Regions from separate parts of the Geobacillus sp. YHL genome, predicted to be linked through region 1. Evidence: predicted binding sites of a transcription regulator. Region 1 holds the regulator's gene; each other region holds the start of a gene.
The links. The regulator LexA, encoded in region 1, represses DNA repair genes until DNA is damaged. The targets are predictions, from matches to a motif close to CGAACATATGTTCG.

Region 1 (7,573 bases):
GGCTGACAAGACAAACCGGTCGCGGTTGAACCAGTTTGGATTCGCCGGGTTATGATTCATAAATTTCGTCCAAAGCGTGTACGCCATCGGCGCCGCGCCCATCGGCATGCCCGGGTGCCCGGATTTCGCTTTTTCGATCGCGTCAATCGACAGCGTTCGAATGGTGGTAATCGCCAACTCCTCGATTGAATGCGCCATCGTCTTCCTCCCTTTCATCAACATGGTGTCATTTACTATCATATAGAAAATCAGATTCCTTGTACAACGTTTATTTCCTCCTTCGGGACAAACGAGACGCCGTCTGTTTTTTCGCGGCTTAATGGAAGCGCCGCCGCTGGCTTTCCTTTAATTTTTTCGGCGTCACGTCGTTGCCGCTCGGGTCAATGACGGTCACTGTATGGAGCATATCGGTCATCGCCTTGCGGAACGCTTGAATGTACTCACGGCGCAGCTTCGCTTGCTCGAAGGCCTCTTCGGCCGACAAGCCGGCCGTTTTCGCTTTTTTCGCCAGTTCATTGATGCGGGCTAATTTATGTTTGGCAAGCATTGATCATCTTCTCCTATCTGCCATATTCTCACTCTGTTTTATCTTATCTGATCAACCGGGAAGATGGCAACGATGGCATCTTGGTTTCCTTTGCCCGCTCGCCGCTTTAGGGCCAGGCGCAGTACACGATCAACGCCGCCTTTGTTGCTCGTCCATATATTCCTGGTAACGCCGATGGACGGTCGCCTTGGACACCTCGTAGCCGAAGCTTCGCATCGTCGCGGCGATATCGGCAAACGTCAGTCCGCGCTCGCGCAAGCGGACGATCTCCTCAACCGGCAGATCGATTCGATCGCGCCCGGCGTTTTCGCCCCGGCGCCTTAGGTTCCGCTCCGGTCGGTAGCCGCTGGCGATGGCTCGCTGCATGCCACGCTTAATTTTGGCGTTATGTATTTTTCTTTGGTACTCCTCGACAATAGCGATGATGGATAACACCATCTCATCGGCCTCCGACAGCGGCATCTCCCCGCGGTGGCTGGCGCTGTATATTTTCACCCCTTGCTTTTTCAAGCAATGCAGCACCGCCATGCGCGCATGGCCGCGCCCAAGCCGCGTTTCATCTTGAATGAGCAGCACATCGACCTCGCCTTCCTCGCAAAGCGAAAGCAGCTCCAACACGCCGTCGCGGTCGGCTTCATAACCGCTCGCCTGCTCGGCGATCACTTTCACGACTTCAAATCCACACTCGGCCGCCAGCTGCTCGAGCTCATCTCGTTGCCTCGCGAGCGACGTTTCCTGTTCAGCTTTGTCCGTGCTGACGCGGCAGTAAATGACCGCCCTCATGGCCAATCCCTTCTTTCCATCACTGATTGACGGCCACCGAGCCGCCCTGCTTTGATTTTAACACAGGAATGACAATTTGTTCACCGGCGGCAAGACGCGGGCTCGGCAAATGGTTGACATCGACGACCCAGCGGATGAACTCATCAGGCGGCATATGGTGTTCCTGTTCGTACTGTTTTGCCAGCCCCCAAAGCGTATCGCCGGGAGCGACCGTGATCGTCACGTATTCTTTTTTATCGACCGGGCTGCTGGCGTAAACGAACCCTGCCAACACGAGCGCAAACAAAAATGAAAACAAAACATAGTGCAGCAACGTTTTCCTCATTCCCTCCCACCCTTTCTAGAATGTTTGTTCGCTTTCCTTCATTATAGCCAGGAACATTTGTTTGTGTCAATAAAAAACTCGAACTTATGTTTGTTTTTTCGTCTTCCGCATGGTATAATGAAGGCAAATGATGTGGCGAGAGGTGTGAAACAATGACGAAACTGTCAAAACGACAACAGCAAATTTTAGAGTTTATTAAACAGGAAGTAAAAACAAAAGGCTATCCTCCGTCGGTGCGGGAAATTGGGGAAGCGGTTGGACTGGCGTCAAGTTCGACGGTCCACGGGCATCTCGCGCGCCTAGAAAGCAAAGGGTACATCCGCCGCGACCCGACAAAGCCGCGCGCCATTGAAATTTTGGACAACGATATGGCCAAGGAGAGAGAAAAAGAGGAGATCATCTCGGTGCCAATCATCGGCAAGGTGACGGCCGGCCAACCGATTACAGCGGTGGAAAACATCGAAGGCTACTTTCCGCTGCCGAAGCGGCTCGCCGCCGGCGAGGAGCAGCTGTTTATGCTTGAAGTGATGGGCGACAGCATGATCGAAGCCGGCATTCTCGACGGCGACTACGTCATCGTCCGCCAGCAGTCATCGGCCAACAACGGCGACATCGTCGTCGCCATGACGGAAGACAACGAGGCGACGGTGAAGCGGTTTTTCAAGGAAAAAGACCACATCCGCCTGCAGCCGGAAAACGCCCATCTTGAGCCGATCATCGTCCGCGACTGCACGATTCTCGGCAAAGTGATCGGCGTCTATCGCCTGTTCGACTGACTCGTGCCGGCCTGCGCCCATAAAAAAGCTGCCCCGTTTTTTTCAGGGCAGCTTTTTTATGAATCAGTAGAGTTCCATATATTGGTCCAATTCCCATTGATGAACCGTTGTCCGATACATATCCCACTCAATTTCTTTCGCTTCGACGAAATGCTCGAATAAATGTTTGCCGAGCGCGTGAATCATCACTTCATCGGACTTCAAGTTTTCCAACGCTTCATGCAGCGTTGCCGGCAAATCGACAATGCCTTCTTCGAGCCGTTCTTCTTTCGTCATGACGTAAATGTTTCGATCCACTGGCGCCGGAGGAGTGAGCTTGTTGCGAATGCCGTCAAGCCCAGCGGCTAAAAGCACCGCCATGGCCAAGTATGGGTTGGCCGACGGGTCGACGCTGCGCACCTCAATGCGCGTGCTCATGCCGCGCGAAGCTGGAATGCGGATGAGCGGGCTGCGGTTGCGCGCCGACCAAGCGACGTAGCACGGCGCTTCATAGCCTGGAACAAGCCGCTTGTACGAGTTGACGGTCGGGTTCGTCACCGCCGTAAAGTTCGGCGCATGCTTCAGCACACCGGCGATAAACTGCCGCGCCGTATCGCTCAACTGCAAGTCGCCGTTCGGATCGAAAAAGGCGTTTTCACCGTTGCGGAACAGCGACAGGTTGCAATGCATTCCTGAACCGTTAATCCCAAAAATCGGCTTCGGCATAAAGGTCGCATGCAATCCGTGTTTGCGGGCGATCGTTTTGACGACGAGCTTAAACGTTTGAATGTCGTCGCACGCTTTTACGGCATCAGCGTATTTAAAATCGATCTCATGCTGGCCCGGGGCGACTTCATGATGGGACGCTTCGATTTCAAACCCCATTTCCTCAAGCTCGAGCACAATGTCGCGCCGGCAGTTTTCCCCAAGATCGGTCGGCGCCAAATCGAAATAGCCGCCGCGATCGTTCAGCTCCATCGTCGGGTGTCCTTTTTCGTCCAGCTTGAAAAGGAAGAATTCCGGCTCAGCTCCTAAGTTAAAGGCGTTGAAGCCAAGCGTCTCCATCTCTTTCAGCATCCGCTTCAAGTTATAGCGCGGACAGCCTTCAAACGGCGTGCCGTCCGGGTTGTAAATGTCGCAGATAAAGCGGGCGACTTTTCCTTTTTCTGAAGTCCACGGGAAAATGACGAACGTATCCAAGTCCGGATACAAATACATATCCGACTCTTCGATGCGGACAAATCCTTCGATCGACGACCCGTCAAACATAATTTTGTTGTTAAGCGCTTTCTCCAGCTGGCTGATCGGAATTTCGACGTTTTTGATCGTGCCCAAAATATCGGTGAATTGCAGGCGGATGTACTTGACATTTTCCTCTTTGACGATGTGTAGAATGTCGTCACGCGTATATTTTGCCATGTCCAAACTCCTCCCCGGCTCGGAAATCATTTTCCGTCATTAATGAAAGAAGCGAGCGAGATCTCCTTGGCGAAGCGATGCGCGCTGGAACCGCCCGGCCTGCAGCAATTCATTCCGCAAAATTTCGCGCAGTTCTTCGTCCGACAGCTTCGGTTTTCCTACTTTTTCGACTTTCTCCGCCTGCTGGTGGCGTCCTTCCTCCCGCGCGGCAAAAATTTGCTTAATGCCCGCCAAGTTGACGCCTTGGTCGATCAAATCTTTAATTTCCAGCAAGCGGTCAATGTCATTGAGCGAAAACAGCCTCCGGTTGCCTTCGGTGCGCGCTGGCGAAACGAGGCCGTGCTCTTCATAATAGCGGATTTGCCGAGCCGACAAGTCGGTCAGCTGCATCACGATCCCAATCGGAAACAATGGCATGGAACGACGAATTTGGCTGCTCATGCCAATTCCTCCTCGCTTTTGATACCTTTATTTTACCATAATGTTAGGAAATGAGTCAATGAAACGTGACGTTTCCTCACAAACAAATCAACCGCTGTTCAAGCAAACGCTGAATGGCGGAACAGACGGCGATTTTCACATGCGAATACGTCAATCCGCCTTGCACATACGCGACATACGGGGGGCGCAACGGCCCGTCGGCCGTCAACTCAATGCTTGCCCCTTGGACGAACGTGCCGGCGGCCATGATCACTTTGTCTTCATAGCCGGGCATGTCGCTCGGATACGGAGTGAAATGAGCGTTGACCGGGGAGGAAGCCTGAATCGCTTGGCAAAACGCCACCATTTGTTCCGGATCGTCAAAACGGACGGACTGAACCAAATCCGTGCGCTTCGCCTTCCACGATGGCGAGGTTTTTAGTCCGATCCGCTCGAGCATCGCCGCTGTAAAAACCGCCCCCTTGAGCGCCTGGCCCACGGTGTGCGGCGCAAGGAAAAAGCCTTGATACATATCCGGCAAGCTGTAAAGCGACGGACCGACTTCCGCTCCAATGCCCGGCGAGGTCATCCGATAGGCGCACGCCTCCACATATTCCCGCTTGCCGACAATGTAGCCGCCCGTTTTCGCCAAGCCCCCTCCCGGGTTTTTAATGAGCGAGCCGGCCATCAAATCGGCGCCGACATGGCATGGCTCTTTCTCCTCGACGAATTCTCCGTAGCAATTGTCGACAAACACGACGACATCCGGTTTGATCGACTTGACGAATGCAATCATGTCGCCGATCTCTTCGACAGTAAACGACGGCCGGTCCGCATAGCCGCGCGAACGTTGAATGCCGATCATTTTCGTCCGCTCATGGATCGCTTCGCGAACGGCCGGAAAATCGACCATCCCTTCCGCTGTGAGCGGCACGCTGCGATAACGAATGCCAAACTCTTTCAGCGAGCCGACGCCGCGGCCGCGGACGCCGACGATTTCCTCAAGCGTATCGTACGGAGCGCCCGTGATGTAAAGCAACTCATCGCCCGGGCGCAACACGCCAAACAGCGCGATCGCAATCGCATGCGTGCCGGAAATGATTTGCGGGCGCACAAGTCCCGCTTCCGCTCCAAACACATCAGCGAAAATGCGATCGAGCGTATCGCGGCCCGCATCGTCATACCCATAACCGGTTGACGGAATGAAGTGGGCGTCGCTCACTTGATGGCGACGGAAGCTCTCAAGCACGCGGTATTGGTTGACGTCGACCAGTTCATCGATGCGGCGGTGAATCGGCGCGATTTGTGCTTCGATTTCCTCGATGAGAAGAGCGATGGTTTCTCCGTGTCTCCATTGTGTCCAAAACATAGATGAACCCTTTCTACCGTTGGAATGATTGCAGCTCCCCATACAAGGGGTGCGTCGGCAGCACGTACCCTTGGCAGTCGTACGTGCCTCCCTGTTCATTATAATGCCATTCGTGCAAAATGGTGTCCGATTTTAACCGAGCGAGCAATTTTCCTTCACCGCTTGGGATCGACACGTCGTAACGGGCCATTTGCTGTTTCACCGCCTCTTCAAGAAAATAGCGGAGCCGGTCAATGTCGGCGGCGGAAAGCGCGCTGATCATGATGGAAGCAGTCGTTGTCGGAATGAATTCCGACGCTTTTTGATCGCTTTTATTGTACACCGTGACCATCGGAATGGAAGAAGCCCCTAATTCAGTAAGCAGCCGCGACACCGTTCGCTCGTGCGCAACGTAATCCGGATGAGACGAATCGACGACGTGAAGCAATAGATCGGCTTCCGTCACTTCCTCGAGCGTCGAGCGGAACGCGGCGACAAGCGTCGTCGGCAAGTCTTGAATGAACCCGACCGTATCGGTGACAAGCACCGTGTAGCCGCATGGCAAGACACATTTGCGCGTCAACGGGTCGAGCGTGGCAAACAACAAGTTTTCTTCCAACGAATCGGCGGCGGTCAGCCGATTGAAAATCGTTGATTTGCCGGCGTTTGTATAGCCGACGAGCGCCACTTGAAACGCTTGGTTTTTTTGCCGGCGCTCGCGGTACCGCCCTCGATGCTCAGCAATGCGCACAAGCTCAGCTTTAATGTCGTCAATGCGGCGGCGAATATGGCGGCGGTCGGTCTCGAGCTTCGTCTCCCCCGGGCCGCGCGTGCCGATGCCGCCGCCCAAGCGGGATAGCGCCTCTCCTTGACCGCTAAGGCGCGGCAACATATACTCCAGCTGGGCGAGCTCGACTTGCAGCTTTCCTTCTTTTGAGCGGGCGCGCCTTGCAAAAATGTCTAAAATCAGCTGCGTCCGGTCAATCACTTTCACCTCGCCAAGCATTTTCGTCAAATTGCGCGCTTGGCTTGGAGAGAGCTCGCTGTTGAAAATAACCACGTCCGGTTCCAGCTGCTTGACTATGGCGGCGAGCTCTTCCGTTTTCCCTTTGCCGATATACGTCGCCGGGTGCGGCGCTTCACGTTTTTGCGTCAACTCTGCCACAACCTCGCCGTTCGCCGTCGCAACGAGCGAAGCGAGCTCCTCCATCGAATAGCGAAACCGTTCATCATCGACACCAGCGAGCTGGCAGCCGACAAGGATCGCTTGTTCACGGCTCATGGCATCCCCCTTCCTTTCCCTCGCGGCGAACATGTTCTCTATGTTCATGATACCAAATCCCACCGTCGGTCTGCTAGTTCGTTCCAAAAAAACGATTGATTTTCCGCCGCTTTTGCCCCTACAATGATACAAGAACACCGTACGGAAAGGAACAGCACGAATGACGTGGGAAGTATTGAGCATCATCGGCACGATCGCCTTTGCCATTAGCGGGGCGATTGTCGCGATGGAAGAGGAGTACGATTTGCTTGGGGTGTACATTTTAGGGATTGTCACCGCTTTTGGCGGCGGGGCGGTGCGCAATTTGCTGATCGGGGTTCCCGTGTCGGCGTTATGGGAACAGCAGCCGCTCTTTCTTGTCGCTTTGGCGGCCATGACAGTTGTGTATTTGTTCCCAAAGCAAATGCTGCCGCCGTGGAAGCGGTGGGGCAACTTTTTTGACGCCCTTGGGCTGTCCGCGTTCGCCATCCAAGGAGCACTGTATGCCGTCAACATGGGTCATCCGTTAAGCGCGGTCATCGTCGCCGCGGTGTTGACCGGAAGCGGCGGCGGCATGATCCGTGACGTGTTGGCGGGAAGAAAGCCGCTCGTGTTGCGCGCAGAAATTTATGCCGCTTGGGCCATTCTCGCCGGCATCGCCGTTGGGCTGAAATGGGCCGAATCGCCCATGGAGCTGTATGTGCTGTTGATTGTC
Region 2 (7,573 bases), on a different contig from region 1:
TTGATTTTCGGGATCGAGGCGAAAAAGTCGAGCGCATCTTCGACCGTCATGTCGAGCACCTCGGCGATGTTTTTTCCTTTATACGTCACCTCGAGCGTCTCGCGGTTGTACCGTTTGCCGTGGCACACTTCGCACGGGACGTACACGTCCGGCAAAAAGTGCATCTCAATTTTGATGATGCCATCGCCATGGCACGCCTCGCAGCGCCCGCCTTTGACATTGAAGCTGAACCGCCCTTTTTTGTAGCCGCGCACTTTCGCTTCGTTCGTCGAGGCAAACACGTCGCGGATGTCGTCAAACACCCCGGTGTACGTCGCCGGGTTCGAGCGTGGCGTGCGGCCGATCGGCGACTGGTCGATGTCAATGACTTTATCGAGATGCTCCAGCCCGCGGATGTCGCGATGTTCGCCCGGTTTCGCCTTCGCCCGGTGCAGCTTTTGCGCCAGCGCCTTATACAACACTTCGTTCACGAGCGTGCTTTTGCCCGAGCCCGACACCCCGGTGACAGCGACAAACGTGCCGAGCGGGATTTTCACCGATACGTTTTTCAAGTTATGCTCGCGCGCGCCGACGACCTCAAGCCAACGTCCGTCCGGACGGCGACGCTCGGCCGGAATCGGGATGAATTTTTTCCCCGATAAATACTGGCCGGTGAGCGAGTTCGGGTCGTTCATCACTTCTTCCGGCGTGCCGGCGGCGACGACCTCGCCGCCGTGGATGCCCGCCCCCGGACCAATGTCAATCAAATAGTCCGCGGCCAGCATGGTATCCTCGTCGTGCTCCACCACAATGAGCGTATTGCCGAGGTCGCGCATGCTTTTCAACGTCGCGATCAGCCGGTCGTTGTCGCGCTGATGAAGCCCGATCGACGGCTCGTCGAGCACGTACAGCACCCCCGTCAGCCGCGAGCCGATTTGCGTCGCCAAGCGGATGCGCTGCGCCTCGCCGCCGGAGAGCGTTCCTGCCGAGCGGCTGAGCGTCAAATAGTCGAGGCCGACGTTTTGCAAAAAGCCGAGCCGGTCGCGAATTTCACGCAAAATAAGGCGGGCGATTTGCGCTTCTTTTTCGGTCAGCTCGAGCCCGTCAAAAAAGGCGAGCGCCTCGGTCACCGACATGGCGGTGACCTCGCCGATATGCTTGCCGCCGACAAGGACGGCCAGGCTTTCTTTTTTCAGCCGGTAGCCTTGGCATGTCGGACATGGTTGTTCCGCCATATACTTTTCCATCTGCTCGCGGATGTAGTCCGAGCTCGTCTCGCGATAGCGGCGTTCGACGTTCGGAATGACGCCTTCAAATGCGATGTATTGTTCGCGCACTTGTCCGAAATCATTCGTATAGCGGAAATAAATCGGCTCTCCGCCGCTGCCGTACAAAATTTTATCGAGCTGCTCTTTCGGCAAATCTCTGACCGGCACGTCCATCGGGATGCCGTAATGGCGGCACACGGCTTCGAGCAGCTGCGGGTAATATTGCGAGCTTTGCGGCTCCCACGGAGCGATGGCGTGTTCTTTTAACGTCAGCTCATCGTTCGGGATGACCAAATCGAGATCCACTTCGAGCTTCGCCCCGAGCCCGTCGCAGTCCGGGCAGGCGCCGAATGGACTGTTGAACGAAAACAGACGCGGTTCAAGCTCCCCGATCGAAAAGCCGCAGTACGGACAAGCGTGCTTTTCGCTGAACAAGAGCTCCCCCTTGCCGATCACGTCAACGACCACTTTGCCGTCGGCGAGCTTCAGCGCCGTCTCAAGCGAATCGGCAAGCCTGGCGGCGATGCCGTCTTTGATGATGATGCGGTCGACGACGACATCAATCGAATGTTTTTTGTTTTTTTCCAGCTCAATGTCCTCCGTCAACTCGCGCATCTCGCCGTCAATGCGGACGCGCACATACCCTTGTTTGCGAATATCCTCCAATGTCTTGGCGTGCGTCCCTTTTTTTCCCGAGACGATCGGCGCCAAAATTTGCATTTTCGTCCGCTCCGGGTAAGCGAGCAGCCGGTCGACCATTTGCTCGATCGTCTGCGATTGGATTTCAATGCCGTGCGTCGGGCAAATGGGGCGGCCGATGCGGGCGAACAGCAGCCGTAAATAATCGTAAATTTCCGTCACCGTGCCGACGGTTGAGCGCGGGTTGCGGCTCGTCGTTTTTTGATCGATCGAAATGGCCGGCGACAACCCTTCAATCGCATCGACGTCCGGTTTTTCCATCTGCCCTAAAAACTGGCGGGCATACGCCGACAGCGATTCGACGTAGCGGCGCTGGCCTTCCGCGTAAATCGTATCAAACGCCAGCGACGACTTCCCCGACCCGGACAGCCCGGTCAAGACGACGAGCTTGCCGCGCGGAATTTCGACGTCAATGTTTTTCAAGTTGTGGGCGCGCGCCCCTTTGACAATGATTTTATCCATTCCGTTCACCCGGCCATCACCCTTCCGCTTTCAATTCGAAAATAATATCGCGCAGTTGGGCGGCCCGCTCGAAGTCGAGCGCTTTGGCCGCCTCTTTCATTTCCGCTTCGAGCGTTCGAATCAGCTCTTCCCGCTCTTGTTTCGTCATCGTCGCCGCTGGCTTCGCCTCGTACGTCTCCGTCTCTTCCGCCGCATACGTCGCGCGGATGACGTCGCGAATCTCCTTTTTCACCGTGCGCGGCACGATGCCGTGCTTTCGGTTGTACTCTTCTTGAATCGCGCGGCGCCGCTTCGTCTCTTGAATGGCGATTTCCATCGATTTCGTCACTGTATCGGCGTACATGATCACATGGCCGTTCGCGTTGCGCGCCGCCCGGCCGATCGTCTGGATGAGCGAGCGCTCCGAGCGCAAAAACCCTTCTTTGTCGGCGTCCAAAATGGCGACAAGCGACACTTCTGGGATGTCGAGCCCTTCGCGAAGCAAGTTGATGCCGACCAGTACATCGTATTTGCCGAGCCGCAAATCGCGGATGATTTCAATGCGCTCGAGCGTCTTAATTTCCGAATGCAAATACGCCACCTTGATCCCCGCTTCTTTCAAATAATCGGTCAAATCCTCCGCCATCTTTTTCGTCAGCGTCGTCACCAACGTCCGCTCGTTCCGCTCGACGCGCTCATGAATTTCGCCGATCAAATCGTCGATTTGCCCTTTCGTCGGGCGGACGTCGATCGTTGGGTCGAGAAGCCCGGTCGGGCGGATGATTTGTTCGACAACGCCCGGGCTGTGTTCAAGCTCGTACGGCCCTGGCGTCGCCGAGACGTAAATAATTTGATTGATTTTTTGCTCGAACTCTTCAAACGTGAGCGGCCGGTTGTCAAGCGCCGACGGCAGACGGAAGCCGTGGTCGACGAGCACTTGCTTGCGCGCCCGGTCGCCGTTGTACATGCCGCGCAACTGCGGCAAGGTGACGTGCGACTCATCAACGATGATCAAAAAATCGTCCGGAAAATAGTCAAGCAAGGTGTACGGCGTCGAGCCCGGCGGCCGCAGCGCCAAATGGCGCGAGTAGTTTTCGATGCCGGAACAAAAGCCCATCTCGCGCATCATTTCAAGATCATAGCGCGTCCGCTGCTCGAGCCGCTGCGCCTCCAAGAGCTTCCCTTGCGCACGCAGTTCGGCGAGCCGCTCCTCGAGCTCTTGTTCGATGTTTTGAATGGCGAGCCGCATTTTCTCCTCGCGCGTGACAAAGTGCGATGCCGGGAAAATAGCGACATGCTCACGCTCGCCGAGCACCTCGCCGGTCAAGGCGTCCACCTCGCGGATGCGGTCGATTTCATCGCCGAAAAATTCGACGCGAATGCAATGTTCATCGCGCGACGCGGGGAAAATTTCGACGACATCGCCGCGGACGCGGAACGTGCCGCGGCGAAAATCGATGTCATTGCGGTCGTATTGGATGTCAACGAGCCTCCGCAGCAACGCGTTGCGCTCGATTTCCATCCCGACGCGCAATGAAACGACGAGCTCCCGGTATTCTTCCGGCGACCCTAAACCGTAAATGCACGACACGCTCGCAACGATAATCACGTCCCGGCGCTCAAACAAGGCTGATGTCGCCGAGTGCCGCAATTTGTCGATTTCATCGTTGATTTTCGCGTCTTTTTCAATGTACGTATCCGTCTGCGGCACATACGCTTCCGGCTGATAGTAATCGTAATAGCTGACAAAATATTCGACGGCGTTGTGCGGGAAAAACTCTTTCAGCTCGCTGTACAATTGGCCAGCGAGCGTTTTGTTGTGGGCGATGACAAGCGTCGGTTTGTTGACTTGGGCGATCACGTTCGAGATCGTAAACGTTTTGCCCGTCCCCGTCGCCCCAAGCAGCGTTTGATGCTTCACCCCGCGGCGCAGGCCGTCAACGAGCTTGGCGATCGCCTGCGGCTGATCGCCTTGCGGTTCGTATGGCGACACTAATTGAAAACGGCCCTCCACCGTTTCGCCTCCTCCTTCGTACCATCTTTCCCCATTGTATCACATCGTGATGATCCATGCATCAAAAATGCGAACTCATATTCGTACCAACCCACTCAGTGTTTTCCATCGCTTCGCACCGAAAAACGCGAAAAAGCGGACCCATTCATGCCCAAGGTCCGCGTTTTCGCTCTGTTCCGTTTCGACAATCCGAGGTTCAGCCGACGATGCCTTTTTCCAAAAACAGACGGTTGAACCGACAACGCCGCTTCATTTTTGCTTCAGATGGTCGAGCATGCGGCCGGCCCAAAGAAAGCCGGCGATCGTCGATGCAATGTCAGCAACGATTTCATGCAGCTCGTCCGTATAGCCTTTCAAGTAGGAAGCGACAAGCAGCGCCGTCGTCAACAGCACAGCGATGTACCGATTGTACGTCACCCGCGCAAACAACAGCACCAATAGGCACGGAATGATGAGTGCCGCCAAAAACCACATGATCCATTCTCCTTTACGAAACAGCTTCAGACGCTGATGCGTTCCGATCACGGACGAACAGCAGCCCGAGTTCATGATGCTCATCCTCATAGAGCGCCCCTTGGACGAAACGGACTTCGCCGTTATGTCCGACGACATCCAACTTGCAGAACGCGCGGTTGCGTTGGAGCGCCTCGTAAAACTCGGTTTCACTCCGCACCGGGGCGCCGTTTGTTTTGATGATGACTTCCCCGATCGAAAGCCCCATTTTTTCCGCTTTCGAGCCGGGAAGCACGCCGACAATCACCAAGCCGTGCGGATGGCGGGCAAAGCGGGGCGGGCGGGCGCGGTCGGCGCGATGCCCGGAAAACGCGATCCATTCGCGGCCGATGATGGCCATAGCCCCCGCCGCCACCGCCAGCGGTGGATACCATATACCGGAAGCAGCCAATAGGGCGACAACGAACGCCAGCCGAACAACAAGCCGCCCCTCCGTATGCGCCGCTTCCGCCGGCAGCATGTGCTGGCGGCGCTGGGAAAAGCCGAGAAGAAACGGCACGAGCCAAAATGAATAGCCGTCTCCCGTCGAAACGAGCGGCCACCAGGAAGCCGGAGGCAGCGCGCCGCCTGATACAGGCAACACAACCGGCACAAACCAAAGACGCTGCGTCCATTGCAGGCCGACCGTCATCCCCCGCTTGCTTTTCGCAAGCTGCGGCGAGGCCGCCTCGTTTCGCGTGCGAATGATGAGCCATCCTTCCGAAAGCAAAAGCAACGCAAGCCACACCGCCAAAGCCGGCGCCGCCGCCATGCCATCGGGAAGCCAGCGGGACAACGCGCTGCTTCGCTCCGCCAAACCGAACACGAGAAGCGCGCCGCCAACTGGATAAGCAGGCGACAACAACCGCGCTTCCATCGTCAAACTCAAGAGCACCGTCAGCACCGTCACCGCCCAAACCGCTTCCTGCGGCACCGCGATCCCGATGCCGACGGCCGCCGCCGACAACATCGCTCCAGCCATCCATCCCTTCGTCCAAAGCCCGCGCCACTCTTGCCATAGACTGTAGACGCGCACATGAAAATCGCGGCGCTCCCGCTTCACCCGCCGCCAACCGACGGCCAAAGCGAGCGCGGCGCCATAATAAAGAAGCGGCTGCCGCCAAACCGACGAGACGCCCTCAAGCCATTCCAGCCACCATGTTGCCATCCGCTTCACCCCTTGCGTCGTTCATCATTCTTTATCTTCTATTCTACCAAATGGCATGACCAATTCCCATGCCCACAGCCATCTTTTTTCGCCAATGGCGAATCTTCGCTGTTTTCCACTTTCTTTGCCGAATCAACACTAGTTTTGTCGGCTGGGAAGGATTTTCAAAGATGCAGAGGAAAAAGGATAAACAAGACGAAACAAGGAGGAGTGAAACGATGGAATTGAAAACGTCCGACGTCGCTGCTCGCCTTGGTGTATCGCCGAAAACGATCCAGCGCTGGGTGCGCAAATACGACATTCCGTTGCGGAGAAACGAGGCCGGCCACTACTTGTTTGATGAAAAAACGGTCGCCTTGCTCGAACGTGTCAAATTTGAACAAGGCGCCGCCATGGAAGCGCCGCCAGAAGCAACACCCGAAGCACCGCCGGCCTCTAGCCGTTCTTCCACAACGCCGCCAAACGTTCCCATTCACGCTCTGTTCCAAGAATATATCGAACCGGAAATGGACCGCGTCTCCTCGCGTTTGGATGAACTCGAGCAACAATTGGAACAAAAAGCGGATGATGTCGTCTCCATTCAACTGTTGCATCACCGTCAAGAAATGGAGGAAATCGCCGCCCGCCTCGCCGTGCTGGAGCAAACGGTCGCCCGTCTTGAACAGCAGTTGAACACCCGGCCCCCATCCCCGCATGAACCGCCGAAAGAAGCGAAACGAAAACGGCGCGGCTTTAGGCGCGTGATGGGGCTGTTTGCCTGACGGGTTTCATGCAGGTTGGACCGAAAAGATCGTCGCCCTTTCAAGAAAAGATGATCGATCATTTTGTGAAGGTGTTTCACGCGTATATGATGGTGGTCATAAACGGTGCACCATTGGGCGTTGGGACACTTTCTTTTTTTATGGCTGTTCACCCTAAAGTTGTCCTGGACGGTTTCCAATTATGTCTTACTCACGCGCATAAAGAAAAATCAGTCCATCCATGTTTGAGCTATATAGCGGATCCAAAAACGCCTTGCTTGTCAAGTACGTGTTGTGGTGATAAGCCTTTTTGTTTTTCTTCTTCACTACTTCTTTACGATTTTTTTATTCTCTTTTAATCGCAGCGGTTTATAATGGATCATGTTGTGCAATCTTCCCGTATGGGAAAGGAGGGCGCGCGAGATGGAACAAAGAGAACGAAAAGCGGTCGCCATCGCGTTCATCGTATTGGCTCTCTACCTTTCTCCGCTGTACATGTTAGGCGAACACGCCCATATTCGCGTGCACGACAATATGGATTCGAACATCGCTTGGTATCGCGTGCTCGTTCGCAGCGGCCAACTGTTCGGCCCAATCGATGCCGTCATTCCGCAAGTGATCAACGGCTTACCGCGCAACGCCTTCGGCACCGAATTCAGCGGCATCGTGTGGCTGCACGCTTTGTTCCCCTCCATGGTGGCATACGCGCTCAGCCAGACGATCACGAGGGTATTCGCCTTTTTGGGTATGTATTGGCTGCTCAGGCGCCACT
Region 3 (7,573 bases), on a different contig from region 1:
ACGAAAGAGGCCGGTCCGTCATGGAGCGCGCTTGTCAGCGAAACCGTGCGCCGGCTCGCTCGCACCGACCCGCGCATCGTCGCGATTACGCCGGCGATGCCGGTCGGCTCGAAGCTGGAAGGGTTTGCAAGCGAGTTTCCAGATCGGATGTTTGATGTTGGCATCGCCGAGCAGCACGCGACAACGCTCGCGGCTGGATTGGCGACGCAAGGGATGAAACCGTTTTTGGCCATTTATTCGACATTTTTGCAGCGCGCCTATGACCAAGTCGTCCATGATGTATGCCGGCAAAACTTAAATGTCTTTTTCGCCATTGACCGTGCTGGGTTGGTCGGGGCGGACGGCGAAACGCACCAAGGGGTGTTTGACATCGCCTTTTTGCGCCATGTGCCGAACTTGGTGTTGATGATGCCAAAAGACGAAAACGAAGGACAGCACATGGTGTACACCGCCATCCGCTACGACGACGGGCCAATCGCCATGCGTTTCCCGCGCGGCAACGGGCTTGGCGTACCGCTTGATGAGGAGCTGAAAGAAATCCCAATCGGCACGTGGGAAGTGTTGCGCGACGGCTGCGATGCGGCGATTTTGACGTTTGGCACGACGATTTCGATGGCGCTTAAGGCGGCCGACGAGCTGGCGAAAGACGGCATATCGGTGAAAGTCGTCAACGCTCGCTTTTTGAAGCCGATGGACGTGGCGATGCTTCACGAACTGCTTGAGAGCCGCCTGCCGATCTTAACGGTCGAAGAGGCGGTGCTGCAAGGCGGCTTTGGCAGTGCTGTGTTGGAGTTTGCTCATGATCATGGTTATCACGGAGCGGTCATCGAACGGATGGGCATCCCGGACCGCTTTATCGAACATGGAAGCGTCAGCGAGCTGCTCAATGAAATCGGGCTGACGTCGACCCATATCATCGACCGCATCAAAACGATGGTGCCAAGAAAACAGAAAAGGGCTTGAGACATGAAAGGAAAAAAAGAACGGCTCGATGTGCTGCTTGTCGAACGAGGGCTGGCGGAAACGCGGGAAAAGGCGAAGCGAGCGATCATGGCCGGGCTTGTCTATTCAAACGACGTTCGACTCGATAAGCCCGGGGAAAAAGTGCCGGTTGACATTCCGCTTGAGGTGAAAGGCAACCCGCTTCCGTACGTCAGCCGCGGTGGGTTGAAACTGGAAAAAGCGTTGCGCGAGTTTCATATTCGCGTGGAAAATAAAATTGTTCTTGACATCGGCGCGTCGACCGGCGGTTTCACCGACTGCGCCTTGCAGCATGGGGCGAAGCTGACGTATGCCGTCGATGTCGGCTACAACCAGCTTGCCTGGAAGCTGCGTCAAGACGAGCGCGTCGTTGTAATGGAGCGGACGAACTTCCGCTACGTGACGCCGGATCAGTTTACGAAAGGGCTGCCGGAAGTAGCTGTCATCGATGTCTCGTTTATTTCGCTGCGGCTCATTTTGCCGGTCGTCAAGACGGTCATGGTGCCGGGCGGCGATGTGATTGCTCTCGTCAAGCCGCAGTTTGAAGCCGGCAAGGAAAAGGTCGGCAAAAAAGGGATCATCCGCGATCCGAACATTCACGAGGAAGTGCTCGAATCGATCATTCAATTCGCCTGCGCGGAAGGGTTCGATGTTCTTCATTTAACGTATTCACCGATTACCGGCGGCGACGGCAATATTGAATTTTTGCTTCATGCTGCCTATCCTGGAGGAAACCGGGAGGGAGAAAACCGACTGCCAGCATCCGTCGCCGACGTGGTGAGCGAGGCGCATGCCCGATTGCGGGCGGGGAGCGTGGAGCCAAGCGGCAAATAGCGTCGGCGGGACGGACAATCTGCTCTGCACTTTGAAAAGCGGGGAGGTGGCGCAATGTGAACAAAGGGCAAAGGCATATTAAAATTCGCGAAATCATTATGAACCATGACATTGAAACGCAAGACGAGCTTGTCGACCGGCTGAGAGAAGCTGGCTTTAACGTCACCCAGGCGACCGTCTCGCGCGACATTAAAGAAATGCAGCTCGTCAAAGTGCCGATGGCCAACGGCCGCTACAAGTACAGCCTTCCGTCCGACCAGCGCTTCAATCCGTTGCAAAAGCTGAAGCGGGCGCTTGTTGATGTGTTTGTGAAGCTTGACGGAACGGGCAACTTGCTTGTGTTGCGGACGCTGCCGGGCAACGCCCATGCCGTCGGCGTCTTGCTCGACAATTTGGATTGGAACGAAATCGTCGGTACGATTTGCGGCGACGATACGTGCCTGATCATCTGCCGTACTCCGAAAGATGCGGAAAAAGTGTCCGACCAGCTGTTGTCCATGCTCTAGGCGAGGACCGGCCCAGCTTCCGTTCCACGTTCAAGGACGGAACGACAGGGCGGTCCTCGTTTGCAAATCCGAACATACGTGCTATAATCAAAAGTGGAATGAATCGGACAGGCAAGGAGTGGTGAAATGCTCGCCGAGCTGTCGATTAAAAATTTCGCCATTATCGAGTCGCTCTCGTTGTCGTTTGACAAAGGGCTGACGGTGTTAACCGGCGAAACGGGAGCCGGCAAATCGATCATCATCGACGCGATTCATTTGTTGATCGGCGGACGCGGCTCCGCTGAATTTGTCCGCTTTGGAGCGGAAAAGGCGGAAATCGAAGGGCTGTTTTTGCTTGATGATGACCGCCATCCGTGCTGGCAAAAATGCGCAGACGTTGGCATCGACGCCAGCGACGGCATGATCGTGTTGCGCCGCGATATTTTCGCCAACGGCAAAAGCGTCTGCCGCATTAACGGCAAGCTCGTCACGACGGCGGTGCTGCGCGACATCGGGGCGACGCTTGTTGATATTCACGGCCAGCATGAACATCAAGAACTGATGGATCCGTCCCGCCATCTGCCGCTTTTAGACGAGTTCGGCGGCCTAGAGGCGGCAGAGGCGCTTGCTCGCTACCGCGCCGTCTATGAGCGGTATGAGGAGCTCGGAAACAAATTGAAAAAGCTGAGCGAAAATGAACAGCAAATGGCGCACCGGCTTGATTTGCTGACGTTTCAGCTGCGTGAAATCGAGCAGGCGGCGCTCGAGCCGGGCGAGGACGAGCGGCTGATGGAGGAAAAAGTTCGCATCGTCAATTTTCAAAAAATTTATACCGCTCTGCAGAAAAGCTATGAGGCCCTCTCCGGAGAGGGACGCGGGCTTGATTCCATCGGGGAGGCGATGCGCCATCTCGATGACGTCGCAGGCATGGATGCAGCGCTCAAAGATGCGCATGAAACGACGGCGAACTGCTACTATTTGCTCGAGGAAGTCATGTACAAGCTGCGCGATCAAATTGAGGAGATGGAATACGACCCAGAGCGGCTCGATGCCATTGAAAGCCGTCTCGCGGAAATCGGGCAGCTCAAACGAAAATACGGGGCGACGATCGCCGATATTTTGCACTATGCCGAGACGATCGCCGAGGAAATCGAGACAATCGAAAATCGCGAAACGCATGTGCATGAGCTTAAGCAGCAGCTCGCTCTGGTGACGGACGAGTTGCTCACGGAGGCGAAAAACGTCACCGCTGTTCGGCAAACATATGCCCGGCGCCTGATTGAGCGCATTCATCAAGAACTGAAAGACTTGTACATGGACAAAACGAAATTTGACATCGTATTTGCCAAGCGCGAAGGATCGCTTGACGCCCCCTTGGTCGACGGCGTGCCGGTTAGGTTCCAAGAAGATGGCATCGATGTCGTCGAGTTTTACATTTCGACGAACGTCGGCGAGCCGTTAAAACCGCTCGTCAAAGTCGCTTCCGGCGGCGAGCTGTCGCGCATTATGCTGGCGTTGAAAACGATTTTTTCCAAACATCAAGGAGTGACGTCGATTGTTTTTGATGAGGTCGACACCGGTGTCAGCGGACGCGTCGCCCAGGCAATGGCGGAAAAAATTTACCGCATCGCCAGCCAGTCGCAAGTGCTTTGCATTTCCCATCTGCCGCAAGTCGCTGCGATGGCGGACACGCACTTGTTGATCGCCAAAGAGACGGATGGGGAACGGACGAAAACAGTCGTGAGGAAGCTCAATGAGGAGGAGAAAGTGAAAGAAATCGGGCGGATGATTTCCGGCGTCGAGATGACGGAATTGACGAAACGGCATGCCAAAGAGCTGTTGGAACTGGCGGCGAAAATGAAACATTGATTCCTGTTTCCCCTGTTCGTCGAGGGGAGGCGCATCCCTCTCAAAGCGGGCCGATTCCGCCTGCCTGTTCTGCCTTGGCGCCCGCTTTCCTTAAGAGAACTACGGTGTTTCATAAAGATAAGCAAAAAGCCGCGCGGCTGTCCGGATGCAAGTCCATCCAATTCCGGGCAGCTTTTTTATCGACAGGGCGATTATATTTTCCCCGGTTCAGGCAAAATTAAAACTGTAACCGTTTTTGCATGGTGTAGGCGGGAGCGAGGAGAGTGGACGACATTGAATAAAGAAACGGCGCGAAAAATCGCAGGAGTGCTTCTCCTTGGTATATTGACGGCCATCGCCTTTTCCAAACCGATGAAGGAATATTGGCAAATTCCGAAGCAGCTTGTCCTGTTTGAAGGCGATGCGGTTGAATTTCCTGCCGCTTCCCTTCCCGTGCAAGCGGCCGTCAATGACCGAAACGCTCCCGAAACGCTCAATATTGAGCGAAAAAACGGTTCTCTGTCTGTAAAGGCGAAACGCCGCGGACATGAAACGATGATGTTGCAGGTTGCCGGAATGCCGATCAAGCAAGTGGATGTCAACGTGCTGCCGACGCTCAAAGTCATTCCCGGCGGACAATCGATCGGCGTCAAGCTCAATACCGTCGGCGTTCTTGTCGTCGGTTACCACCTTGTCGAAACCGAAAACGGGAAAAAATCGCCGGGAGAGGCAGCCGGCATTCAAGTCGGCGACATCATTATCGGCATTAACGGCCAAAAAATCGAAAACATGAGCGACCTTTCCCCTTTCATCGAGGAGGCCGGCAAAACGGGAAAACCGCTTCATCTAAAAATTCTGCGCGATCAGCACTCCATGACGGTGAAGCTCGTTCCGCTGAGAGACAAGCATGACGATGTGTACCGCATCGGCCTGTACATTCGCGATTCGGCCGCCGGCATCGGGACGATGACATTTTACGACCCCAAATCAAAAACATATGGCGCACTTGGCCATGTCATCTCTGACATGGATACGAAAAAGCCGATTGTCGTGCAAAACGGGCAAATTATGCGCTCGACCGTCACATCGATCGAAAAAGGGACGAGCGGCAATCCAGGTGAAAAATTAGCGCGCTTTTCCGACGGCGAAGAAGTGATCGGCACGATCACCACCAACAGCCCGTTTGGCATTTTCGGCAAGCTGATCAAACCACTGCCGGACAGCCCATTCACGAAACCGATTCCGATCGCTTTGGCCAGCCAGGTGAAAGAAGGACCGGCAAAAATATTGACAGTGGTCGAAAACGACAAGGTGGAGCAATTTGATGTTGAAATTGTCAGCAACGTTCCACAAAAGTTTCCAGCCACAAAAGGACTCGTCATCCGCGTCACCGATCCGCGCCTGCTCAAGAAAACGGGCGGCATCGTTCAAGGCATGAGCGGCAGCCCGATCATTCAAGACGGCAAACTTGTCGGTGCGGTGACGCATGTGTTTGTCAACGATCCGACATCGGGATACGGCGTCCATATTGAATGGATGCTGCAAGAGGCAGGCATCGATCTATACGGCAAACAAAAGAAAGCGAGCTGACAAAGTCGGCTCGCTTTTTCCCGGCAGCCAACATTCGATTCTTGTGTATATTTGGTGAAATGACGAGTGATGATTTGGTCACCATTCATCTCTTCCTGATCATCCCAAGGTCAATGTTTCGAAATGCTGTGAGCGGCTTGATTGATTCCGCCATATTTGGTTAGGCTGCCACTAAAAATTTTTCAAAAAAGGCGGCAAAAATTTTGCCGGTTTGGCATAGATATTTGGTGAAACATCCGTTAAAATGAAATGTGTAAAGATTTTTCGACAAACGCATCGCTGGTGAAAACGAATATTGTCTAATGAGCTCGTTTTTTGTTATAATCTTTATTTTTTGAAAAATAAAAGGATTTTTTGCCGCTGTTGTCGAATGTACGTTAATGGAATGTTACATAGCAAGAAAAAGTGGGGGAGGACGATCGTTTTGAGCATTAAGGTGTGCATTGCCGATGATAACCGCGAATTGGTGACATTGCTTGACGAATATATCTCGAGTCAGCCGGACATGGAAGTGATTGGCACGGCGTATAACGGCCAAGATTGCCTTCATATGCTCGAGGAAAAGCGGCCGGATATTTTGCTTCTGGACATCATTATGCCGCACTTGGATGGGTTAGCTGTGCTTGAGAAAGTCCGCGCAGGTTGTGAGCATCAGCCGAGCGTCATTATGCTGACGGCGTTCGGCCAGGAGGATGTCACGAAAAAGGCAGTGGAACTCGGCGCTTCCTACTTCATTTTAAAACCGTTCGACATGGAGAATTTGGTCCATCACATTCGGCAGATTCATGGCAAAACGGCGCCGATGGTCAGAAAAACCGGCTCTGCCTACCAGGCGCGCGACAACAAACCGAAAAATTTGGATGCGAGCATTACGAGCATCATCCATGAAATCGGCGTCCCGGCGCATATTAAAGGCTATCTGTACTTGCGCGAAGCGATCGCGATGGTGTACCACGACATCGAACTGCTCGGCTCCATCACGAAAGTGCTCTATCCGGACATCGCGAAAAAATACAACACGACGGCCAGCCGCGTCGAGCGCGCCATTCGCCATGCGATCGAAGTCGCTTGGAGCCGCGGCAACCTCGAATCGATTTCCTCGCTGTTCGGCTATACGGTGAGCGTCTCGAAGGCAAAGCCGACAAACTCGGAATTCATCGCCATGGTGGCCGATAAGCTCCGGCTTGAGCATAAAGCATCGTAACGGAAAACGAATGATAGCCAAAGCGGCAAGACGCTCCGCAATCGGGGGCGTCTTTTTTGCCGTTTGGCGGCTTGCTGGAACGAAAAAAGGGGGAACGTGGCTTGCGCCGGTGTGGTGCACAGAGGCGGCTTTACCGCCAAGGGCCAGACGGTTAAGATGGGTCGTTTTCTTTTTCTTTTTTCTCCAATTCCAGCAGCTTGTTCACCAAAATGTGCGGCGGCATATGCATGATCTGCTCGATCGGCACGCCGAGCGCTTTGGCCAGCTTTTGCGCTGTTTCCAGCGAAATTTTCAACGGCTGCATCATCTCCACCTCGTTTGTTCATAGTATTATTTTTAGTATAACGAACGACCGCCGGTTTCGGCCAGCTCGTTGGCTGAACGGCGAATAAATGCGAAAGGAAGAAGGCAGAATGACATTGATTTTTGCCCACCGCGGGGCGGCGGGGACGCACCCGGAAAATACGATGGCGGCGTTTATCGAGGCGGAAAAAGCGGGAGCGGACGGCATTGAATTGGATGTGCAGCTCACAAAAGACGGCGAAGTGGTCGTCATTCATGACGAAACGGTCGACCGGACGACGGACGGCAGCGGCTGGGTGAAAGACATCACGTACCGCGAACTGCGCCG
Region 4 (7,573 bases), on a different contig from region 1:
AACACCCAACCTTGTCCGTCGCTCATGACTCCAAATGCATTGGCATATGTCTGCAGCTTTTCATTCGTATCGCGCGCCGGGTCGATCGTGATCGTGATGAATTCCACCTTGCTTCCAAATACCCCGGCTTGTTTTAGGCGATCGCGCAGTTTTGCCATTTGCGCTGTCGTATTCGGACAAACATCCGGACAGTTTGTATAAATAAACTCGACAAGCCTCACTTTCGGCGGAAGGTCGCCAAACTCGTATGATTTTCCCCATGCTGTTTCCATCGTCACGTCATTTGGAAGCCGCATCGTTGATGGCTGGTAGACAGCAAAGTACAGGATGCCGACGCTGATGCCGATGATGACAAGAGAGGCAGCTAACGTATACCATTTTTTCACTATTCATCACTCCTCAATATGATCATATCAAAAAAATTAGCGAAAAAATCGCGATGTTTATGAACAATATGCGACTATTTTCCTAATTAAAAAAAGTTTCAAAAAAAGGCTTGCACTTTCGTTTTTCTGTTATATAATAAAAACGTAAATAAAAACAATGTAATATAACAAAGAGAGATGGGGGAAGGAAAAATGGCGTCATTTGCTGAACGTGTCCGGCAATTAGAAGAAAGTTGGAAAAATGAGGAGCGCTGGAAAGGGATCGTTCGTCCGTACAGCGCTGAGGATGTCATTAAACTGCGCGGCTCGCTTGACATCGAGTATACGCTCGCTCGACGCGGGGCGGAAAAATTATGGAAGCTGCTTCATACAGAGGATTACGTCGCGGCCCTTGGCGCGCTGACCGGAAATCAGGCGGTGCAGCAAGTGAAAGCAGGCTTGAAGGCGATTTATTTAAGCGGCTGGCAAGTGGCGGCCGACGCCAACCTCGCCGGACAGATGTATCCGGACCAAAGCCTGTATCCGTCCAACAGCGTTCCGCATGTCGTCAAGCGAATCAATCAAGCGTTGCAGCGCGCGGATCAAATTCAATACTTAGAAGGCAGCGGGGACGTGGACTACTTTGTGCCGATCGTCGCTGACGCTGAGGCGGGGTTCGGCGGCCAACTGAACGTCTTTGAGCTCATGAAGGCAATGATTGAAGCCGGAGCGGCTGGCGTCCATTTTGAAGACCAGCTGTCATCGGAGAAAAAATGCGGCCATTTAGGCGGCAAAGTGCTTTTGCCGACGCAAACGGCGATTCGCAACTTGATTGCGGCGCGGTTGGCCGCCGATGTCATGGGGGTTCCGACGGTGCTCATCGCACGCACCGACGCGAACGCTGCTGACTTGATCACAAGCGACATCGACCCGCGCGATCAAGCGTTTATCACTGGAGAACGGACACCGGAAGGCTTCTATCGCACAAGAGCCGGTTTGGATCAAGCGATCGCCCGCGGGCTTGCCTATGCGCCGTATGCCGACCTCATTTGGTGTGAGACGAGCGAGCCGAATTTGGATGAGGCGCGCCGGTTTGCCGAAGCGATTCATGAAAAATTCCCAGGCAAGCTGCTGGCGTACAACTGCTCGCCGTCGTTCAACTGGAAGAAAAAATTGGACGACGAAACGATCGCCAAATTCCAGCAAGAGCTCGGCAAAATGGGATACAAGTTCCAATTTGTCACTTTGGCTGGCTTCCATGCGCTCAATTACAGCATGTTCGAACTGGCGCGCGGCTACAAAGAGCGAGGCATGGCGGCGTATGCCGAGCTGCAGCAAGCGGAATTTGCCGCCGAGAAGTACGGCTACACGGCGACGCGCCATCAGCGCGAAGTCGGCACGGGCTATTTCGACGAAGTCGCCCAAGTGATCTCTGGCGGCCAATCGTCAACAGTCGCTTTGAAAGGATCGACCGAAGAAGAACAGTTTACAGCCATCTAATGCCGATCACCAACAGTTTACAGCCATCTAATGCCGATCACCAGCAAAGAGACGCCCGGCTTGGCCGGGCGTTTTTTGTTTGAGACGAAGAGCCTCCTTGCTTCCATCGCATAATAAGGAAAAAAATGACGCATCCTATGGAGTACAAGGAGGCGATGTAATGGAAAAGAATCAAGGCGATCTGCCGGAGCTGATGCCTGCCGAGTTTCGAGTCAGTACGGATCTTCATGTTGAGCAATGGTCGATGAATGAAGAGACGTATGCTGGCGACTCGGTCGGCGAGCATACCGCGTTGGAACAGGCGAATGAATATTTAGCGTCCAAAGAAATCGGCCAAACGTTCGAAAACTCCTAGAACACCCATGACGATTGTCATGGGTTTTTTTATTAGATTTTTTGCAAAATATAGAAAAAAATAACTACTGATGGTATGATAGGAGTAGTGAGCGAGTTGATTAAGGGAGGAGACGAACGGATGAAAGTCAATGAATTCATTGTATTGGAACAATTCATCGTAAGCCGTTATACGATGGCGGTTCTCCCATACTTTTTAAACAGCGATGTGTATGCGAAAGTCATTGAAGAGGACGGCGAATATATCATCAAACAAACGCCGATTGACATTATTAAACATAGTTGCGATTACTACGGAAGCAGCTTTCAAGGAAGGAAAGAAGGAACGAAAGCCGTCATTGGCATCACTCATAAAGCGCCGATCGCCATTGAACCAGCCAATGAAATTTACGTATTTCCAACCGCCTCTCCGCGTGACTCCCGCTGCGTTTGGCTCTCGCACATGCACGTTTATCGGTATGAGCCTGCCAAATATGAGCGGACCATCGTTTATTTCCGCAACGGAAAAAGCATATCCCTCGATGTTTCCTGCAAATCGTTCATCAACCAGTTATACCGAACGGCTCAACTGCGGACAAAATTATCCGAGCGGATGGAAGCGAGGGAGCGCAAACTCCAATACATATTTCGCATGCAGCAAGAAAAACAGAGTTAGCTGAACAAATTGATAAAAATGGTTTTTCCTAAAGATGAGTTCAAATTAGGCGCCTGGACGTGTAAAATAAAGATATAAACGGCATTTGAATGGGGAATAGACATGGATATGGAAACAATCAAACAATGGTTCACGCTCGACAGCATCCTTTCCCTGCTCGAACAATACCGCTCTTTCGGCGTGCTTCCCGGCATCGCAGCGACGTTGCTTGAGTCGTTTTTTCCCATTTTGCCCATGTTCGTCTTCGTGATGGCGAACGCAGCGGCGTTTGGACTATGGAAAGGGTTTCTGATCTCTTGGCTAGGCGCTTCACTTGGCTCGCTCATCGTGTTTTGGCTGACGCGGAAAGTGGGGCAGAAGCGTTTTTTTCACTTTGTCCGCCGCCACCCGAAAGTGCGGCAGTTTATGCATTGGATTGAGCGACACGGATTTGGTCCGCTGTTTTTGTTGTATTGCTTTCCGTTCACCCCATCGGCGCTTGTCAATATTGTTGCCGGACTGTCGCGCATCAGCCGCCAGCAGTTTGTATTGGCGGTGCTGCTAGGAAAGATGATCATGGTGTTTACCATCAGTTTTATCGGCTATGACTTGAAGGCGCTCATCCGTCAGCCGCTGCGCACGGCGATGATCGCCGCAGTCGTTCTGTTGCTTTGGTACGCCGGAAAACGGGTGGAAGCGCGATTTTCGTTGACGGAAGAACAAGGCGGCGAGGAGGGCGGGGAGTGACCAAGCAAAAAGAAAAACGAGGCCGCCGATGGCCATGGTTTGTTGCCGTTTGTGTTGTCGCCACGCTTCGGTTGTTCGTGTTCAGCAATTACGTGGTGGAAGGAAAATCGATGATGCCGACGCTGGAGAGCGGCAATTTGCTGATCGTCAATAAGCTTTCCTACGACATCGGGCCTATTCGCCGGTTTGACATTATCGTTTTTCACGCCAACAAAAAGGAAGATTACGTCAAGCGGGTTATCGGCCTGCCTGGCGATCGGATCGCGTACAAAAATGACATCTTGTATGTCAACGGAAAAAAAGTTGACGAACCGTATTTGCGCCCGTATAAGCAAAAGCTGCTTGACGGCAGGCTGACCGGGGATTTTACGCTTGAGGAGGTGACCGGGAAAACACGGGTGCCTCCCGGCTGCATTTTCGTTCTTGGCGACAACCGGCTTAGCAGCTGGGACAGCCGCCATTTTGGGTTTGTCAAAATCAACCAAATTGTCGGCAAGGTGGATGTTCGCTACTGGCCGTTTAAACAGTTCACCTTTCATTTTTAACCTTCATCTCGCAAGAAGCCTTCCGCTTCTATAACGAATTGAAGCTTCTTAGACCAATAAATGAGATCCTTCGAATCGGGGTTGTTCAGCCGTCCAACAAGTCGCTGACATGTCGGCTGGCTCCACAAAAAGAAACAAACGTTAACGTTTCAGATTGCCTCTATATAACCCGCGGCCGGAAGGGCGTTTTTTTCTTCCTAAAAGCGAACATACGTGCTAAAATAAAACAAATAAAGGAAACGAATGGTGGTGGATACAATGTCGCTGCGGTTTTTGCTCGGACGGTCAGGAAGTGGGAAAACGGCTGTCTGCCTCGAAGAAATTCGCCGCCAGTTGCAAGAGGATCCAAAAGGAAGGGCGATCGTCTATCTCGTTCCGGAGCAAATGACATTTCAATGCGAATACGCGTTGATACATACCGAGGGAGTGGGCGGGATGATTCGCGCCCAAGTGTTCAGCTTCACCCGTCTCGCTTGGCGCGTGCTGCAGGAAACAGGCGGCATGACCCGGTACCATATTCATGATGTTGGTGTGCAGATGATGATCCGCAAAATTATTGAGCAACGCAAACAAGAGCTGAAACTGTTTGGCCGCGCGGCGGACAAACATGGGTTTATCGAGCAGCTGAACGAAATGATCACCGAATGCAAACGGTATTGCCTGACGCCGGGCGAACTCCGCCGACATGCCAAGGCGTTCGAGGATGGGCCAAGCCAGCCGGGCCGCCGCTTGCTCGCTGACAAGTTGAGCGATGTCGCGCTTGTGTATGAGGAACTTGAGCGGAGTCTTATCGGCCACTATCTTGATTCGGAAGATTATTTGCGCTTGCTCGCTGAGCATATTCCGCGCTCAAGTTATTTGCGGGATGCCGATATTTACATCGACGGCTTTCATCATTTTGCGCCGCAAGAATATATGATCATCGAACAGCTTCTTCGCCATTGCCGGCGCGTCACCGTTTGTTTGACGATCGACCGCCCGTATGACGACGGAATGCCGGACGAACTTCATCTCTTTTATTTGCCGGCGCAAACGTACCGCCAGCTGAGGGAGTTGGCGCTAAGCAATGACATTGCGATCGAAGAGCCGATCGTGCTTTCGGCCAACCGACGCCATGAAGACAGGGCGCTCGTTCATCTTGAGGCGCAATTTCACCGACGCCCGTTGCTTCCATATGGTGCAAAGACCGATGCCGTCCATCTTTATGAGGCGTCCAATCGCCGAGCGGAAATCGAAGCGGTCGCACGCGAAATCATCCGCCTTGTCCGCGATGAAGGGGCGCGCTATCGCGACATTGCGCTGATCATCCGCCAGACGGAGGCGTACCGCGATCTGGTGAAAACGGTGTTTTTTGATTTTGGGATCCCGTATTTTATGGATGAAAAAGAACCGATGCACCACCACCCGCTCATTGAACTCGTGCGCGCTGCCTTAGAGACGGTCGTGACGCGTTGGCGATATGAAGCGGTGTTTCGGGCGGTGAAAACGGATTTGCTTTTTCCAACGGACGGCGATCTGCACATGTGGCGCGAGGCGGCCGACAAGCTCGAAAACTATGTGCTTGCTTACGGAATCAAAGGGGATAAGTGGACAAACAATGAGCGCTGGGCGTATCGGCGCTATCAGGCGCTTGACGGTTTGAACGTACCACAAACGGACGAAGAGCGGCAGTTTGAGGACATGCTCAATGAATGGCGCGAGGCGTTGGCCGCTCCGCTTCGCCGGTTGGAGCGCCGTCTGCGTCGGGCGGAGGACGGACGCGGGTTTTGTATGGCATTATATCTGTTTTTGGAAGAATTGCAGATTCCAAAAAAACTAGAGAAAATGAGCGCACAAGCGGAAGCGGACGGCCGCCTCGTTGAAGCGCGCCAGCATGAACAGGCGTGGAACGCCGTCGTCGATTTGCTTGACCAATATGTAGAAATGCTCGGGACAGAATCACTGCCGCTCGCTGAGTTTGTCAAGATTATCGAGGCTGGGCTCGATCGGTTGGAGTTCTCCCTTGTGCCGCCGGCGATGGACCAGGTGATCGTCGCTCAGCTTGATCGCTCTCGTTTAATTGACATCAAGTATGCGTTCGTCATCGGCGCCAACGATGGCGTTATTCCAGCAAAAGTGAAGGAAGACGGGCTGATGGCGGAAGTGGAGCGCGAGCAGCTGCGTGAGTTGGGAGTGGCGCTCGCCCCAGGGGGGCGGGAGCAGCTGTTTTATGACCCGTTTTTTGTCTACTTGGCACTTGTTTGTCCGAGCCGGCGGCTGTATGTTACATATCCGCTTGCTGATGGGGAAGGGAAAGCGTTGATGCCGTCGCCGCTCATCAAGCAGCTTACGGAACTGTTTCCGCATGCGCCGGTGCATCTGTGCGGCAACGACCCGTTCGACGCCCCGGCAGAAAAAGCAGAGGCGTTCGTGACCGCGCCGCGGGCGACGCAAACGTATTTGATCAGCCAGCTCCGAGCGTGGAAGCGCAACTACGGCATCGATCCGCTTTGGTGGGATGTGTATAACACGTTCATCGGCCATCGGGACTGGAAGGAGCAGGTGCGGCATGCCGTCTCCGCGCTCTTTTATACAAACGGAGCGACGCCGCTCAAAAAACAGTGGAGCCAGCGGCTGTACGGCAAAAAAATTCAGGCGAGCGTCTCGCGCATGGAGCAGTTTCAAAAATGCCCGTACGCCCATTTCGCATCGCACGGGCTGCGGTTGAAAGAGCGCAACGTTTTCCGACTTGAGGCGCCGGATGTTGGGCAATTGTTCCATGCCGCCATCAAGCAAATCGCCGACCGGCTGCGCGAACAGCATCTTGATTGGCGCGAACTGTCAAGACCAGACTGTGAACGGCTGTCGGCCGAGGCGGTCGAGCGAATCGCCCCGCTCATCCAGCAGCAAGTGCTCTCAAGCTCTCATCGCTATGAATATATGAAACGAAAATTGAAACACGTCGTTGCCCGTACAACCCATGTGTTAAGTGAGCATGCGCGGGCGAGCGGTTTCGTTCCGATCGGACTTGAGCTGTCATTCGGCCCCAATGGCGACCTGCCGCCGCTTCGGTTTCGACTGCCCGACGGAACAGTGATGGAGCTTGTTGGGCGGATCGACCGCGTCGATAAGGCGGAAAGCAGCCAAGGAGTGCTTCTTCGCATTATCGATTACAAATCGAGCGCGAAAACGCTCGATTTGACGGAAGTATATTACGGCTTGGCGCTGCAAATGCTCACCTACCTGGACATCGTGCTGACGTATGCCGAACAGCTCGTCGGACAGCCGGCCTTGCCAGCCGGGGTGCTTTATTTTCACATCCACAATCCGATCGTTCAAGCGAAGCAATGGGTGGATGATGAGGTGGAAATGGCGAAAAAGTTGCTTGAACCGTTTCGGATGCGCGGGCTGTTGCTCGCTGACGTCGAGGCGATCCGGTTGATGGACGG

Region 2: uvrB (excinuclease ABC subunit UvrB) is a predicted target of LexA. The motif match lies at 4,472-4,485, and genes of this name have one in related genera.
Region 3: recN (DNA repair protein RecN) is a predicted target of LexA. The motif match lies at 2,391-2,404, and genes of this name have one in related genera.
Region 4: addB (helicase-exonuclease AddAB subunit AddB) is a predicted target of LexA. The motif match lies at 4,350-4,363, and genes of this name have one in related genera.

What each region holds. Positions count from the first base shown of each region.
Region 1 is NZ_JAEIGB010000005.1:92,824-100,396, reverse strand. Features, by position in the region: gene tkt (transketolase) at 1-198, opposite strand, end outside; gene JCR24_RS07235 (DUF896 domain-containing protein) at 317-547, opposite strand; gene JCR24_RS07230 (YneB family resolvase-like protein) at 677-1,330, opposite strand; gene yneA (cell division suppressor protein YneA) at 1,350-1,655, opposite strand; gene lexA (transcriptional repressor LexA) at 1,808-2,431, shown strand; gene glnA (type I glutamate--ammonia ligase) at 2,495-3,829, opposite strand; gene JCR24_RS07210 (MerR family transcriptional regulator) at 3,869-4,270, opposite strand; gene JCR24_RS07205 (methionine gamma-lyase family protein) at 4,347-5,618, opposite strand; gene hflX (GTPase HflX) at 5,632-6,879, opposite strand; gene JCR24_RS07195 (trimeric intracellular cation channel family protein) at 7,040-7,573, shown strand, end outside.
Region 2 is NZ_JAEIGB010000015.1:19,267-26,839, reverse strand. Features, by position in the region: gene uvrA (excinuclease ABC subunit UvrA) at 1-2,408, opposite strand, end outside; gene uvrB (excinuclease ABC subunit UvrB) at 2,425-4,401, opposite strand; gene JCR24_RS12545 (CsbA family protein) at 4,651-4,875, opposite strand; gene JCR24_RS12540 (PDZ domain-containing protein) at 4,889-6,061, opposite strand; gene JCR24_RS12535 (MerR family transcriptional regulator) at 6,280-6,822, shown strand; gene JCR24_RS12530 (DUF6044 family protein) at 7,225-7,573, shown strand, end outside.
Region 3 is NZ_JAEIGB010000011.1:63,244-70,816, reverse strand. Features, by position in the region: gene dxs (1-deoxy-D-xylulose-5-phosphate synthase) at 1-963, shown strand, start outside; gene JCR24_RS11215 (TlyA family RNA methyltransferase) at 967-1,815, shown strand; gene ahrC (transcriptional regulator AhrC/ArgR) at 1,872-2,321, shown strand; gene recN (DNA repair protein RecN) at 2,448-4,169, shown strand; gene spoIVB (SpoIVB peptidase) at 4,443-5,738, shown strand; gene spo0A (sporulation transcription factor Spo0A) at 6,124-6,942, shown strand; gene JCR24_RS11190 (YycC family protein) at 7,094-7,246, opposite strand; gene JCR24_RS11185 (glycerophosphodiester phosphodiesterase) at 7,356-7,573, shown strand, end outside.
Region 4 is NZ_JAEIGB010000003.1:95,500-103,072, forward strand. Features, by position in the region: gene JCR24_RS04905 (SCO family protein) at 1-386, opposite strand, end outside; gene aceA (isocitrate lyase) at 579-1,865, shown strand; gene JCR24_RS04915 (hypothetical protein) at 2,026-2,220, shown strand; gene JCR24_RS04920 (competence protein ComK) at 2,341-2,874, shown strand; gene JCR24_RS04925 (TVP38/TMEM64 family protein) at 2,977-3,600, shown strand; gene lepB (signal peptidase I) at 3,597-4,145, shown strand; gene addB (helicase-exonuclease AddAB subunit AddB) at 4,404-7,573, shown strand, end outside.